One region of the Bacillus stercoris genome, then DNA from elsewhere that is predicted to be linked to it. Evidence: riboswitches for the same ligand, from Rfam matches in the RefSeq annotation. Region 1 holds a riboswitch; each other region holds the start of a gene.
The links. Region 1 has a riboswitch for thiamine pyrophosphate ahead of thiT (energy-coupled thiamine transporter ThiT). Riboswitches for the same ligand answer to the same signal wherever they lie in the genome.
Positions count from the first base shown of each region.

Region 2: it holds a riboswitch for thiamine pyrophosphate, as region 1 does, so the genes downstream of both, thiU (HMP/thiamine ABC transporter substrate-binding protein ThiU) here and thiT (energy-coupled thiamine transporter ThiT) in region 1, are expected to answer to the same signal.
Region 3: it holds a riboswitch for thiamine pyrophosphate, as region 1 does, so the genes downstream of both, thiC (phosphomethylpyrimidine synthase ThiC) here and thiT (energy-coupled thiamine transporter ThiT) in region 1, are expected to answer to the same signal.

Region 1 is NZ_CP121861.1:1,214,845-1,219,017, forward strand. It holds gene floT (flotillin lipid rafts scaffold protein FloT) at 1-1,421, shown strand, start outside; gene QA442_RS06275 (GNAT family N-acetyltransferase) at 1,439-1,960, shown strand; gene thiT (energy-coupled thiamine transporter ThiT) at 2,001-2,579, opposite strand; TPP riboswitch at 2,679-2,780, opposite strand; rRNA gene QA442_RS06285 (16S ribosomal RNA) at 3,245-4,173, shown strand, end outside.
Region 2 is NZ_CP121861.1:2,951,425-2,955,597, forward strand. It holds gene QA442_RS15345 (sensor histidine kinase) at 1-1,098, opposite strand, end outside; gene ykoG (two-component system response regulator YkoG) at 1,102-1,788, opposite strand; TPP riboswitch at 1,890-2,002, shown strand; gene thiU (HMP/thiamine ABC transporter substrate-binding protein ThiU) at 2,100-2,702, shown strand; gene QA442_RS15360 (ECF transporter S component) at 2,704-3,303, shown strand; gene QA442_RS15365 (ABC transporter ATP-binding protein) at 3,290-4,173, shown strand, end outside.
Region 3 is NZ_CP121861.1:3,384,114-3,388,286, reverse strand. It holds partial or broken gene QA442_RS17685 (spore coat protein) at 76-345, opposite strand; gene QA442_RS17680 (Type 1 glutamine amidotransferase-like domain-containing protein) at 387-1,088, shown strand; TPP riboswitch at 1,148-1,255, shown strand; gene thiC (phosphomethylpyrimidine synthase ThiC) at 1,388-3,160, shown strand; partial or broken gene QA442_RS17670 (FAD-binding oxidoreductase) at 3,197-4,173, opposite strand, start outside.

The sequences.
Region 1 (4,173 bases):
TCGTAACGGGGAGTTATCTGGGCAATAAAAATGTTCATGTCGACGAAGGCGGCAACCGTCTCAAAATCGTCCGCGGCGGAGGAACCTTTGTCTTTCCCGTCTTCCAGCAGGCAGAGCCGCTAAGCTTACTATCAAGCAAACTTGATGTTTCGACACCTGAAGTCTATACAGAGCAAGGAGTGCCTGTAATGGCCGATGGAACTGCGATTATTAAAATCGGCGGTTCTATAGGCGAAATAGCTACAGCAGCTGAACAATTTTTAGGGAAATCAAAAGACGATCGTGAGCAGGAAGCGCGAGAGGTTTTAGAAGGCCACCTTCGTTCCATTCTCGGCTCAATGACAGTAGAAGAAATCTATAAAAACAGAGAAAAATTCTCTCAAGAGGTGCAGCGTGTCGCTTCACAGGATCTCGCGAAAATGGGGCTTGTAATCGTCTCGTTTACCATTAAAGATGTACGTGATAAAAACGGTTATCTTGAATCATTAGGGAAACCGAGAATTGCCCAAGTAAAACGCGATGCTGATATCGCAACAGCAGAGGCTGATAAAGAAACCCGGATTAAGCGGGCAGAAGCCGATAAAGATGCAAAGAAATCTGAACTTGAACGGGCGACGGAAATCGCTGAAGCTGAAAAAATCAATCAGCTCAAAATGGCTGAATTCCGCAGAGACCAAGATACGGCAAAAGCGAATGCTGACCAAGCATATGATTTAGAGACAGCCAGAGCGCGCCAGCAAGTCACAGAACAGGAAATGCAGGTTAAAATTATCGAACGCCAAAAGCAAATAGAACTAGAAGAAAAAGAAATTCTTCGCCGTGAACGTCAATACGACTCAGAGGTGAAGAAAAAAGCCGATGCAGACCGTTATTCTGTTGAGCAGTCCGCAGCAGCTGAGAAAGCCAAACAGCTAGCGGAAGCCGATGCCAAGAAGTACAGTATAGAAGCAATGGCAAAGGCTGAGGCGGAAAAAGTAAGAATTGACGGGCTAGCCAAAGCAGAAGCTGAAAAGGCAAAAGGAGAAACAGAGGCTGAGGTTATCCGCCTGAAAGGTCTTGCGGAAGCGGAAGCAAAAGAGAAAATTGCGGCTGCCTTTGAACAGTACGGGCAGGCGGCGATTTTCGATATGATCGTCAAAATGCTTCCGGAATACGCGAAACAAGCAGCGGCTCCTCTTTCAAATATTGATAAAATCACCGTTGTAGATACAGGAGGAAGCGGTGAATCAAGCGGCGCAAACAAAGTAACCAGCTATGCGACGAACCTAATGTCAAGTCTGCAAGAAAGTTTAAAAGCATCCTCAGGAATTGACGTAAAAGAAATGATTGAGAACTTTTCAGGAAAAGGAAACGTAAAACAAAGCATTAATGAATTAACAAATGAAATCAAAGAAGCCAAAACGGTCCAAAAATCAGAGTAAGGAAAGGACATAACCGGATGGTAACTGTACGTGAAGCGAGGTTAGATGATATAAAGGACATTGCAAAGGTGCATGTAGACAGTTGGAGGACAACATACCACGAAATTATCCCGGCTGATTATTTAAACAGCCTGAACTATAAGGAATTTGAAGACAAATGGAAAAGCCGCTCGTTAAAGGGAGTATTTGTTGCCCAGGATGAAAAGGGTTCAGTATTCGGCTTTGCTTCATTTGGACCTATTCGCTCTGAACAAGAAGGCTATGACGGCGAGCTATATGCTATTTACCTTCTGGAAGAGCACCAGCGGCAAGGTGCAGGGAGGGCGCTCTTAACAAAAGGAGCAGAGTTTTTGCTTCAACATGGCTTTTCGAGCATGTTTGTTTGGGTCATTGAGCAGAACCCCTCGATTATATTTTATCAGTCCTATTCTCCTGAAAGAGTATCGGAGGACAGCTTTGAAATTGCCGGAGTAAGGCTGAAAGAAGCGGGCCTTGGCTGGCCGGATCTTTCTGCTTTAAAAACACTCCTTAACAGATAACAAAAATCCCCCAGCGGAATTCGCTGGGGGATTGTCACTTTTAAGCTTTGTCAGCTTTGAGTAAACGTGGTGCTGTCATAAATAATAAACATAGGACAATGGCGCAAATAATGAATGAAGGAACCATATAAGTCGCATTATAAGTTAAAGAATAAATCCATACCGGCGTTCCTTTTGGAGCGAAGCTGCCGAAAAACACAGCTCCTGAAATGACATGCGCGGCATAGCGCAGGAAACTGCCGATAAAAACTGCGCTGACCACTGTAACAATCAATTTCCCTTTTGTTTTTGCTACAGCGGCTTTACGGACAGAAAAAGCGAAACAGCCGCTTATGCCGATTGCTGCGAACGCAACAATGTAATCCAACAATAGCTGTACAGGATGTTGTGCAAATAGGTTTCCGATCGCTATTTGTACGAGGCCTGTCAACAAACCGGTAGTAAGGCCCGCTTTGACACCCCAGCGAAACGAAATCAAAAAGATCGGAATCATCATGATGGAGACCGAGCCTCCTTGAGGCATGCTAAGAAACATTCCCGAGACAATGTCTAAAATAACGGCTGCCGCTGTCATAATGGCAATTTCAATAAGGCGAACCAGTTGCTTAGATTGATTCATATCTATCTCCTTCCATTGACAGACAACCAAAAGGACAACAAAAAAGCAGCACGCGGAAGGATGAGAAAAGTTCCACGCACTGCTTTACGATCTGCAATTCATTTGACTTTGCCACATCCCTACGCCAGCGTTAACTAACAGGTTCAAAGGGTCAGAACGAAACCGCTCACTCTCAGCTTTAATGCTCCCCTTGTGGTCATCAGTATTTAGTTCGTTTCTACTATACAAGAAAACGAAAAAAACAACAAGATCGCATGACTGATATATATGTTCTTTTAAGAAAATTATATGATACACACGCTTTAGAAATCATGGCGAGGATTATAGTTTATTTGTTTTATAGATTTTTTAAAAAAACTATTGCAATAAATAAACACAGGTGTTATATTATTAAACGTCGCTGATGCACAGCGGACACAAACAAAAAGCTTCAACAATAACGCAAAAAAGTTGTTGACAAAAAAGAAGCTGAATGTTATATTAGTAAAGCTGCTTCATTAAGAAGTGACGAAATGATCTTTGAAAACTAAACAAGACAAAACGTACCTGTTAATTCATTTTTATAAATCGCACAGCGATGTGCGTAGTCAGTCAAACTAGGGCCTGCACGATGCAGGTCACACAGGTGTCGCCGCAGGATGCGGTGAACTTAACCTGTGATCCACTTATCGGAGAGTTTGATCCTGGCTCAGGACGAACGCTGGCGGCGTGCCTAATACATGCAAGTCGAGCGGACAGATGGGAGCTTGCTCCCTGATGTTAGCGGCGGACGGGTGAGTAACACGTGGGTAACCTGCCTGTAAGACTGGGATAACTCCGGGAAACCGGGGCTAATACCGGATGCTTGTTTGAACCGCATGGTTCAAACATAAAAGGTGGCTTCGGCTACCACTTACAGATGGACCCGCGGCGCATTAGCTAGTTGGTGAGGTAATGGCTCACCAAGGCAACGATGCGTAGCCGACCTGAGAGGGTGATCGGCCACACTGGGACTGAGACACGGCCCAGACTCCTACGGGAGGCAGCAGTAGGGAATCTTCCGCAATGGACGAAAGTCTGACGGAGCAACGCCGCGTGAGTGATGAAGGTTTTCGGATCGTAAAGCTCTGTTGTTAGGGAAGAACAAGTACCGTTCGAATAGGGCGGTACCTTGACGGTACCTAACCAGAAAGCCACGGCTAACTACGTGCCAGCAGCCGCGGTAATACGTAGGTGGCAAGCGTTGTCCGGAATTATTGGGCGTAAAGGGCTCGCAGGCGGTTTCTTAAGTCTGATGTGAAAGCCCCCGGCTCAACCGGGGAGGGTCATTGGAAACTGGGGAACTTGAGTGCAGAAGAGGAGAGTGGAATTCCACGTGTAGCGGTGAAATGCGTAGAGATGTGGAGGAACACCAGTGGCGAAGGCGACTCTCTGGTCTGTAACTGACGCTGAGGAGCGAAAGCGTGGGGAGCGAACAGGATTAGATACCCTGGTAGTCCACGCCGTAAACGATGAGTGCTAAGTGTTAGGGGGTTTCCGCCCCTTAGTGCTGCAGCTAACGCATTAAGCACTCCGCCTGGGGAGTACGGTCGCAAGACTGAAACTCAAAGGAATT
Region 2 (4,173 bases), 1.7 Mb from region 1:
TATCACAATGGCTTTTTCACTATACTTTATGGCATTATCGAGCAAAATGGTCAGCAGCTGCTTGATGCGTTCTTCATCAGCTGTTACAGGCAGGCTCTTTTTATCTGTTTCGAGTAAAATGTCGCGCTGATAGACAGGCTGGAGCGTTTGCGTGACGGCGCGCGACACTTCAATCAAATCGATTGTTTTCAGATCAACCTCGAGTCCTTGATGGCTTTTGGCCAGCGCCAAAAGCTGATTGGTCAGTTTCTTCATATGCACCGTTTCTGCATGAATGGCTTCTATCGATTCCTCAAGCACTTCCGGCTTTTTTGCCCCCCATCGCTTCATCAGGCTGCTGTAACTTTCTATAATGGTGAGCGGAGTTTTTAATTCGTGTGAAGCATCTTGAACGAATTGCTGCTGTTTATCGTAGTGCTCTTTCAGCATCATCGCCATCTCATTAAATGTCAGCCCCATTTGATACAATTCATCGTGCGACTGTCCCTCTAAAGAAATCGTTTTGAATGCTTTCTCTCGCTGTATGTCTCTCATGGTCATCATTAATCGTCTGATCGGATTGATAATACGGCGGGCGAGCAAGCTGCCGGCAAAAAAAGAAGCAATGCAAACAGCGGCACTTGCAGCGATTAAGATGATTTTCAACAGAAACAGGCTCTCTTCTGTATTCTCCTGCCTTTCCACCAATTGAAGAGAAACCACTTGTCCATCGGTCCAAATCACCGGAATTGCAGCCTCAGCAAACAGCTTGCCGTCATGATTCCTCACATCTGCCATTTCCCCGCTGTGAAAAGAGAGAGGAAAATCTTTATACGCTTTTTCTTTTGTGATCGTCATGATGGCTTTTTGATCACCATTCACTACACGCACCATGCCATTTGCCGGCAGGTAGGCCTGCAGCATGTCCTGCATAGCCACTCCTTCTGTTTCAGCAGCATGCAGCGCTTCGGCCATGTTATCCGTCTCATCAGCAAGCCGGGCCGCATCCTTTGATGTCAGCGCAGACGAAAAAATGAGATATACTGCGGTATGAACCAAAATTAATAAAATCAACAGTGATATTGATGTGTACAGATGAATCTTGGTTTTCAGCTTCATCGTTTACCCCTTAATGGCATAGCCGACCCCGCGAATCGTATGGATCAGCTGTTTTTCGTAAGGATAGTCCAGTTTTTTTCTGATGTATCTTATGTAGACGTCTACGACATTTGTATCACCGATATAATCAAATCCCCATACCGCGCTTAGAATTTGCTCCCGTGTCAGCACTTGCTGCGGATGCTTTAGCATGTAGACGAGCAAATCAAATTCCCGCGGCGTTAATTCCACCTCTTTGTCTCCGCGTCTCACTTCACGCGTTTTTTCGTTCACCCGTAAATCGTCATATGTAAGAAAGGTGCCGATTTCTTCCGTTTTTGTTCCATTTTGGCGTAGCGCCGCCCTGATTCTCGCAAGTAATTCCTCGATTTCAAACGGCTTGGTGACATAGTCATTCGCACCGATATCCAGACCTGTTACCTTATCAGGAATGCTGTCTCGCGCCGTTAATAAAATGACCGGTGTCTGTTGATCCGTTTTTCTCAAGCGGCGCAGCACTTCTAGTCCGCTGAGCCCCGGCAGCATGACATCAAGAAGCACCAAGGAATACCCGCCTTCCGCGGCCGCATTCAGGCCTTCTGTTCCATTGTGTTTAATGGTCACGCCGTATCCTTCATATTCCAATTCAAGCTGCAGAACCCTGGCGATTTTTTCTTCATCTTCCACAATTAATATGTGTCCTTTGTCCAAATGTGATCATCCTCTCCTGTCCCTATATGAAAAAAATGATTTCGTTGTTTACAAAATGATTCTTATCATCTATTATGATGTCAAAATAAAAAATTGTATACGGAAAGCACTAGGGGTGCTGTTTTGGCTGAGATAAAACGCGGGAGAATCGCGTTTTGATCCCTTATGACCCGATCTGGATAATACCAGCGTGGGGAAGTGCAGGTTGACCGAATGGTGTATTTTTTTGTGCGCTTAATCGATCTATGACTGCATATTCCCTTAGGATATGCAGTTTTTTATTTTATCCAAAAAACAGGAGGCTTTTAGAAATGGAGCATATGTGCGGTACAAGCAGAATCGCCGGTTTTCGCTTCTCTTTATATCCGATGACGGATGATTTTATCAGTGTGATCAAGTCTGCGCTGAAAAAAACAGATACGTCCAAGGTTTGGACGAAAACCGACCATATCAGCACGTTGTTACGCGGATCGATTGATCATGTATTCGATGCCGCAAAAGCCATTTACCTTTATGCAGCAAACAGCGAGACACACATCGTCATGAGTGGCACGTTTTCCATTGGGTGCCCGGGCGACACTCAGGGAGATACATATCTTTCCAAAGACAATAAGCGTGTCAATGAAGATGCTGTCCGAGGCTTGAACGCGGAAGCGCCGTGCCAATTTGCGCTTTATCCAATGAATGAGCCGGATTATATGGGATTGATTATGAAGGCTGTCGACATCGCAAAAGCCCAAGGTACTTTTGTACAGGGTGTCCATTACGCGAGCGAGCTTGACGGGGATGCCCATGACGTATTCAGAACATTGGAAGCCGTTTTCCGCATGGCTGAGCAGCAAACAAACCACATCACCATGACTGTGAATCTTTCGGCTAACAGCCCATCAAGAAAAAACAGAAAGCAGGGATAACATGAAAAGCTGGAAAGTAAAAGAAATTGTCATCATGTCCGTTATCAGTATCGTATTTGCCGTTGTTTATTTATTATTTACACATTTCGGAAACGTGCTTGCAGGTATGTTTGGGCCAATTGCCTATGAACCGATTTACGGCATTTGGTTTATCGTTTCGGTCATCGCCGCATACATCATTCGAAAACCGGGTGCGGCGCTCGTTTCTGAAATCATTGCCGCTCTCGTTGAGTGCCTGCTGGGAAATCCGTCTGGCCCGATGGTCATCGTCATCGGCATTGTTCAAGGACTCGGGGCTGAAGCTGTATTCCTTGCAACACGCTGGAAAGCATACTCTCTCCCTGTCCTTATGCTGGCCGGAATGGGATCTTCAGTAGCCAGCTTTATCTACGATCTCTTTGTTTCTGGCTATGCAGCCTATTCACCAGGTTATCTGCTCATTATGCTTGTGATCCGTCTCATTTCCGGCGCGCTCTTGGCGGGGCTTCTCGGAAAAGCCGTCAGCGACTCTCTCGCTTATACAGGTGTGTTAAACGGAATGGCACTCGGAAAGGAACTGAAAAAGAAACGGAAGCGGGCGTCAGAACATGCAAGCCTTTGACGAGCTTCTGACAGTTGACCAGCTCAGCTTCTCTTATGAAGAAGACGAGAAACCGGTTTTTCAAAATATTTCGTTTGAGCTTCAAAAAGGAGAATGTGTTTTATTGCTAGGCCCCAGCGGGTGCGGTAAAAGCTCGCTCGCCCTTTGTTTAAACGGTCTATATCCGGAAGCTTGCGACGGCATTCAGTCCGGACATGTCTTTCTATTTCAAAAGCCGGTCACAAACGCTGAAACCACCGAAACGATTGCTCAGCATGCCGGGGTCGTTTTTCAGGATCCTGATCAGCAGTTCTGCATGCTGACGGTGGAGGACGAAATCGCTTTCGGGCTGGAAAATCTGCAGATTCCAAAAGAAGAAATGACAGAGAAAATCAATGCCGTATTAGAAAAATTACGTATTACCCATTTAAAAGAAAAAACGATATCCACCCTTTCAGGAGGACAAAAGCAGAAAGTGGCTCTCGCCTGTATTTTGGCGATGGAGCCTGAGCTTATTATTTTAGATGAGCCGACTTCTCTTTTAGACCCTTTCTCAGCGCGGGAATTCGTTCATCTGATGAAAGATCTTCAGCGGGAAAAAGGTTTCAGCCTCCTCGTCATTGAGCATCAGCTTGATGAATGGGCGCCTTGGATTGAGAGGACGATCGTGCTCGATAAATCCGGCCAAAAAGCGCTGGATGGCCTGACGAAAGATCTATTTCAGCACGAAGCGGAGACACTAAAGAAATTGGGCATCGCAATTCCAAAGGTCTGCCATCTGCAGGAAAAGCTGAGTATGCCGTTTACTTTATCAAAAGAAACGCTGTTCAAAGAGCCCTTTCCTGCCGGGCGTGCTGAAAAGAAGCCAACTCCTTCTGGAAAGAGTGTGCT
Region 3 (4,173 bases), 2.1 Mb from region 1:
CGGGATCTCATCTTTGAGATCCCGTCTCTTTTTGTGGTCTTTGCTGCAAGATTAAAGTGAATCGATTGAAATTGCTCACCCAAGCCACCCTTTTTCCAACAGAAGATCTGACAGTTCATCATGGAGATGGGCAGCTGTATCTAATTGATCATGCAATGCTCTTCTGATGTGGGGATTTTCGGCTTCTGTTATTGCGACAGTGTAGTTGTTAATGTTGGTTTTTATTGTTGTTAACAAATCAAAAATGTCTTCGTGATAAAGACTCAATGAGCAAGCCACCTCCTTTGGTTTTTATAGCAGCTCCTGATAAGAAAGTATTTTGCTTTGTTTCTTGCTTCTATTCAAAATGCTATAATAAACAACAAATTTTGTTGGGGAGTGTAATGATGAAACAGATTATTGCGATGGGAGGCGGGGGTTTTTCGATGGAGCCGGAAAATTTGTCCCTCGATCAATATATCCTCAATCAATCGGAACGGGAGTCACCTCGTATTTGTTTTTTGCCGACCGCGAGTGGAGATTCCCAAAACTATATTCAGCGGTTTTATCATGCGTTTCAAACAATGGATTGTGTGCCGTCTCATTTATCCTTATTTAAGCCGCCGTCAACAGATTTAACTTCTTTTGTTATGGAAAAGGACGTGATCTATGTTGGCGGGGGAAATACGCGCAATATGCTTGTGCTGTGGAAGGAATGGGGGCTGGACTTTATTCTCAGAGAGGCATGGAAGAACGGAGTGATTTTAGCTGGATTAAGTGCAGGTGCGATATGCTGGTTTGAAGAAGGCGTGACAGATTCGGCCGGGCCGCTGACAAGTATGAAAAGTTTAGGTTTTTTGCAAGGGAGCTTTTGTCCTCATTATGACGGGGAAAAGGATCGGAGACCGGCATACCACCTGCTGATAGCTAACGCATTCTTGTGCAATGGCTATGCGGCGGACGATGGAGCGGCTCTCCATTTCATAAATGATCAGCTGTTTCAGACTGTGAGTTCAAGATCGGATGCAAAGGCATATCGGGTGATGAGGGATGAACATGGGATATCTGAAATCTCGTTGCCTGTCACATATTTGGGTTCAATTAGCTGAATATTTTCTATATTCCTCTTTTTTTTCGATTGGTTTTATGTTAAGATGAGTCCGAAATCAATAGTTACTGGGGGTGCCCGCTTTCGGGCTGAGAGAGAAGGTAAGCTTCTTAACCCTTTGGACCTGATCTGGTTCGTACCAGCGTGGGGAAGTAGAGGAATTGTTTTTATTATTGTCGTGCTGGGCAATAATATGTTTCTTTCTGACTGTAACCGGGTTCATTTTTATGAATCCGGTTTTTTGTGCTGGTTATGGGCTTGATTTTGTCCTTTCAAACGTAGAGAGGGGAAGGATAAGTAATGCAAAACAATTCAGTGCAGCAAGCCAACATTTCTATTATGTCGAGTTTTTCGGGCAGCAAAAAGGTATACGTGGAGGGTTCTTCTTCAGACATCCAAGTGCCGATGAGGGAGATTACATTGAGTCCGACGACGGGATCGTTCGGCGAGGAGGAAAACGCACCTGTGCGTGTCTATGATACAAGCGGACCGTATACGGACCCCGAAGTTACTATTAATATTCAAGAAGGATTAAAGCCGCTCCGCCAAAAGTGGATTACAGAGCGCGGTGATGTGGAAGAATATGAAGGTCGTGCAATAAAACCAGAAGATAATGGTTATAAAAAAGCAAATCCAAACGTAAGCTACCCAGGGCTAAAGCGGAAACCGCTGAGGGCGAAGGCTGGTCATAATGTCACCCAAATGCACTATGCCAAAAAGGGAATCATTACACCTGAGATGGAGTTTATCGCTATTCGAGAGCACGTGTCTCCCGAATTTGTAAGAGACGAGGTGGCAAGCGGCCGGGCAATCATTCCTTCAAACATTAATCACCCTGAAAGTGAGCCAATGATTATCGGCCGGAATTTTCATGTGAAGATTAATGCGAATATCGGGAATTCAGCTGTTACGTCATCCATTGAAGAGGAAGTGGAAAAAATGACGTGGGCCATCCGCTGGGGAGCAGATACAATGATGGATCTCTCTACAGGAAAAGATATTCATACGACGCGTGAATGGATTATTCGCAATTGTCCTGTTCCTGTGGGAACTGTTCCGATTTATCAGGCGCTTGAAAAAGTAAACGGCGTAGCGGAGGATTTAACGTGGGAGATTTATCGTGATACGCTGATCGAGCAGGCAGAGCAGGGTGTGGATTATTTTACGATTCACGCGGGTGTTTTGCTTAGGTATGTGCCGCTGACTGCCAAAAGGACAACTGGTATCGTGTCCCGCGGGGGCGCAATCATGGCACAGTGGTGTCTGGCTCACCATCAAGAAAGCTTTTTATACACTCATTTTGAAGAGATCTGTGAAATCATGAAAACATATGATATTGCGTTTTCTCTTGGGGATGGTCTGCGTCCCGGATCAATCGCCGATGCTAATGACGAAGCACAGTTTGCTGAATTAGAGACGCTTGGAGAGCTGACGCAAATCGCGTGGAAGCATGATGTTCAAGTGATGATTGAGGGTCCTGGACATGTTCCGATGCATAAAATCAAAGAGAACGTCGATAAACAAATGGACATTTGTAAAGAAGCGCCTTTTTATACATTAGGGCCGTTGACAACGGATATTGCCCCTGGATATGACCATATTACTTCAGCGATCGGAGCGGCGATGATCGGTTGGTATGGGACAGCAATGCTATGTTATGTAACGCCGAAGGAGCATTTAGGGCTGCCAAACCGTGATGATGTTCGTGAAGGAGTCATTACATATAAGATCGCTGCGCACGCTGCGGACCTTGCAAAAGGGCATCCCGGAGCGCAAATCCGCGATGATGCGTTATCGAAAGCCCGTTTTGAATTCCGCTGGCGGGATCAGTTTAATCTCTCTCTTGATCCGGAAAGAGCGCTTGAATATCATGATGAAACTCTGCCGGCTGAAGGAGCAAAAACTGCTCACTTCTGTTCCATGTGCGGTCCAAAGTTTTGCAGCATGAGAATTTCTCAGGATATTCGAGATTATGCGAAGAAAAACGATCTCAGTGAAGCAGAAGCCATAAATAGAGGATTAAAAGAAAAAGCAAAAGAATTTGTCGATACGGGAAGCAATTTATATCAATAAAAAAATGAAGATGGAGAATGCTCCATCTTCATTTTTTTAGAAAAACAGAGAACGTCGAAGCGGAGGAATACTCTGTTCAAAGTGGAAAACATTTTCTGGATCATATTTCGTTTTGACACGGCGGAGTCGTTCAACATTTTCGCCGTAATATGTTCTTGGCCAGTTTCTGATTTCGATATCTGGCCAATTTACGTAGTCCCCCATCGTTTCTCTCGAAAGGGATGTTCTCAGCCTCTCAATCCAGCGGACGTTTTGTCTTTTTTTTTCAGGGGATGTCCAGTTTGTTAGGTATTCCTGGGCAATGATTGCATCACGATAATAAAATGCTGTTTGGTCTGGAGCGATCCGTCCGGCTGCTCCGCCGAGCGACTGCTGCCAGACGCTGGCGTTTTGATTCGGAGCGTGCTCCAAAAAGTGTTTAATCGTTGAAATCGCACGTTCTGATAATGGCTTTTCAATGAAAGAGCCGGAGCGTTTCATTTTTTGAGGCTGATTGCCTCCCGGGCTGTTAAAAAAGGTTACCGCTTCAATGAAGGGCATTGCGATTACCATTCCGCTTGTCGGGCTTCCTGCTTTCAATAAAGGCTTTAACAGTTTTTTTAACTCTGTTTTTGGACCGACAAATTGGCCGAGGGCCTCTATCCGGTTTACTTCTTTAGGCCAAAACTCTATTGATGAGGTAAGCCGGTCATCTGTATAGGGGGCCCAGTGCTGCCACGTGTTAAATACTTCTTTAAAATCATCCCAGCCCCATGTAATTGAAAAATCGACACTTGAGAGATGGGCACCGCTTTAAATGTCATGGAGGTGACAATGCCGAAATTGCCGCCTCCGCCTCCCTGAGACGCCCAAAATAAGTCTGGATGGTTTGAAGAGCTGACTGTAACCAAATCAGCGCCCTCTTTTTCGTCTGCTATTATCATCTCGAGATTCACGAGGCGGTCACAAGTAAGACCGGCAGCCCTTGTTAAAAGTCCAATACCTCCTCCGAGAGTTAAACCTGTGAGCCCTAC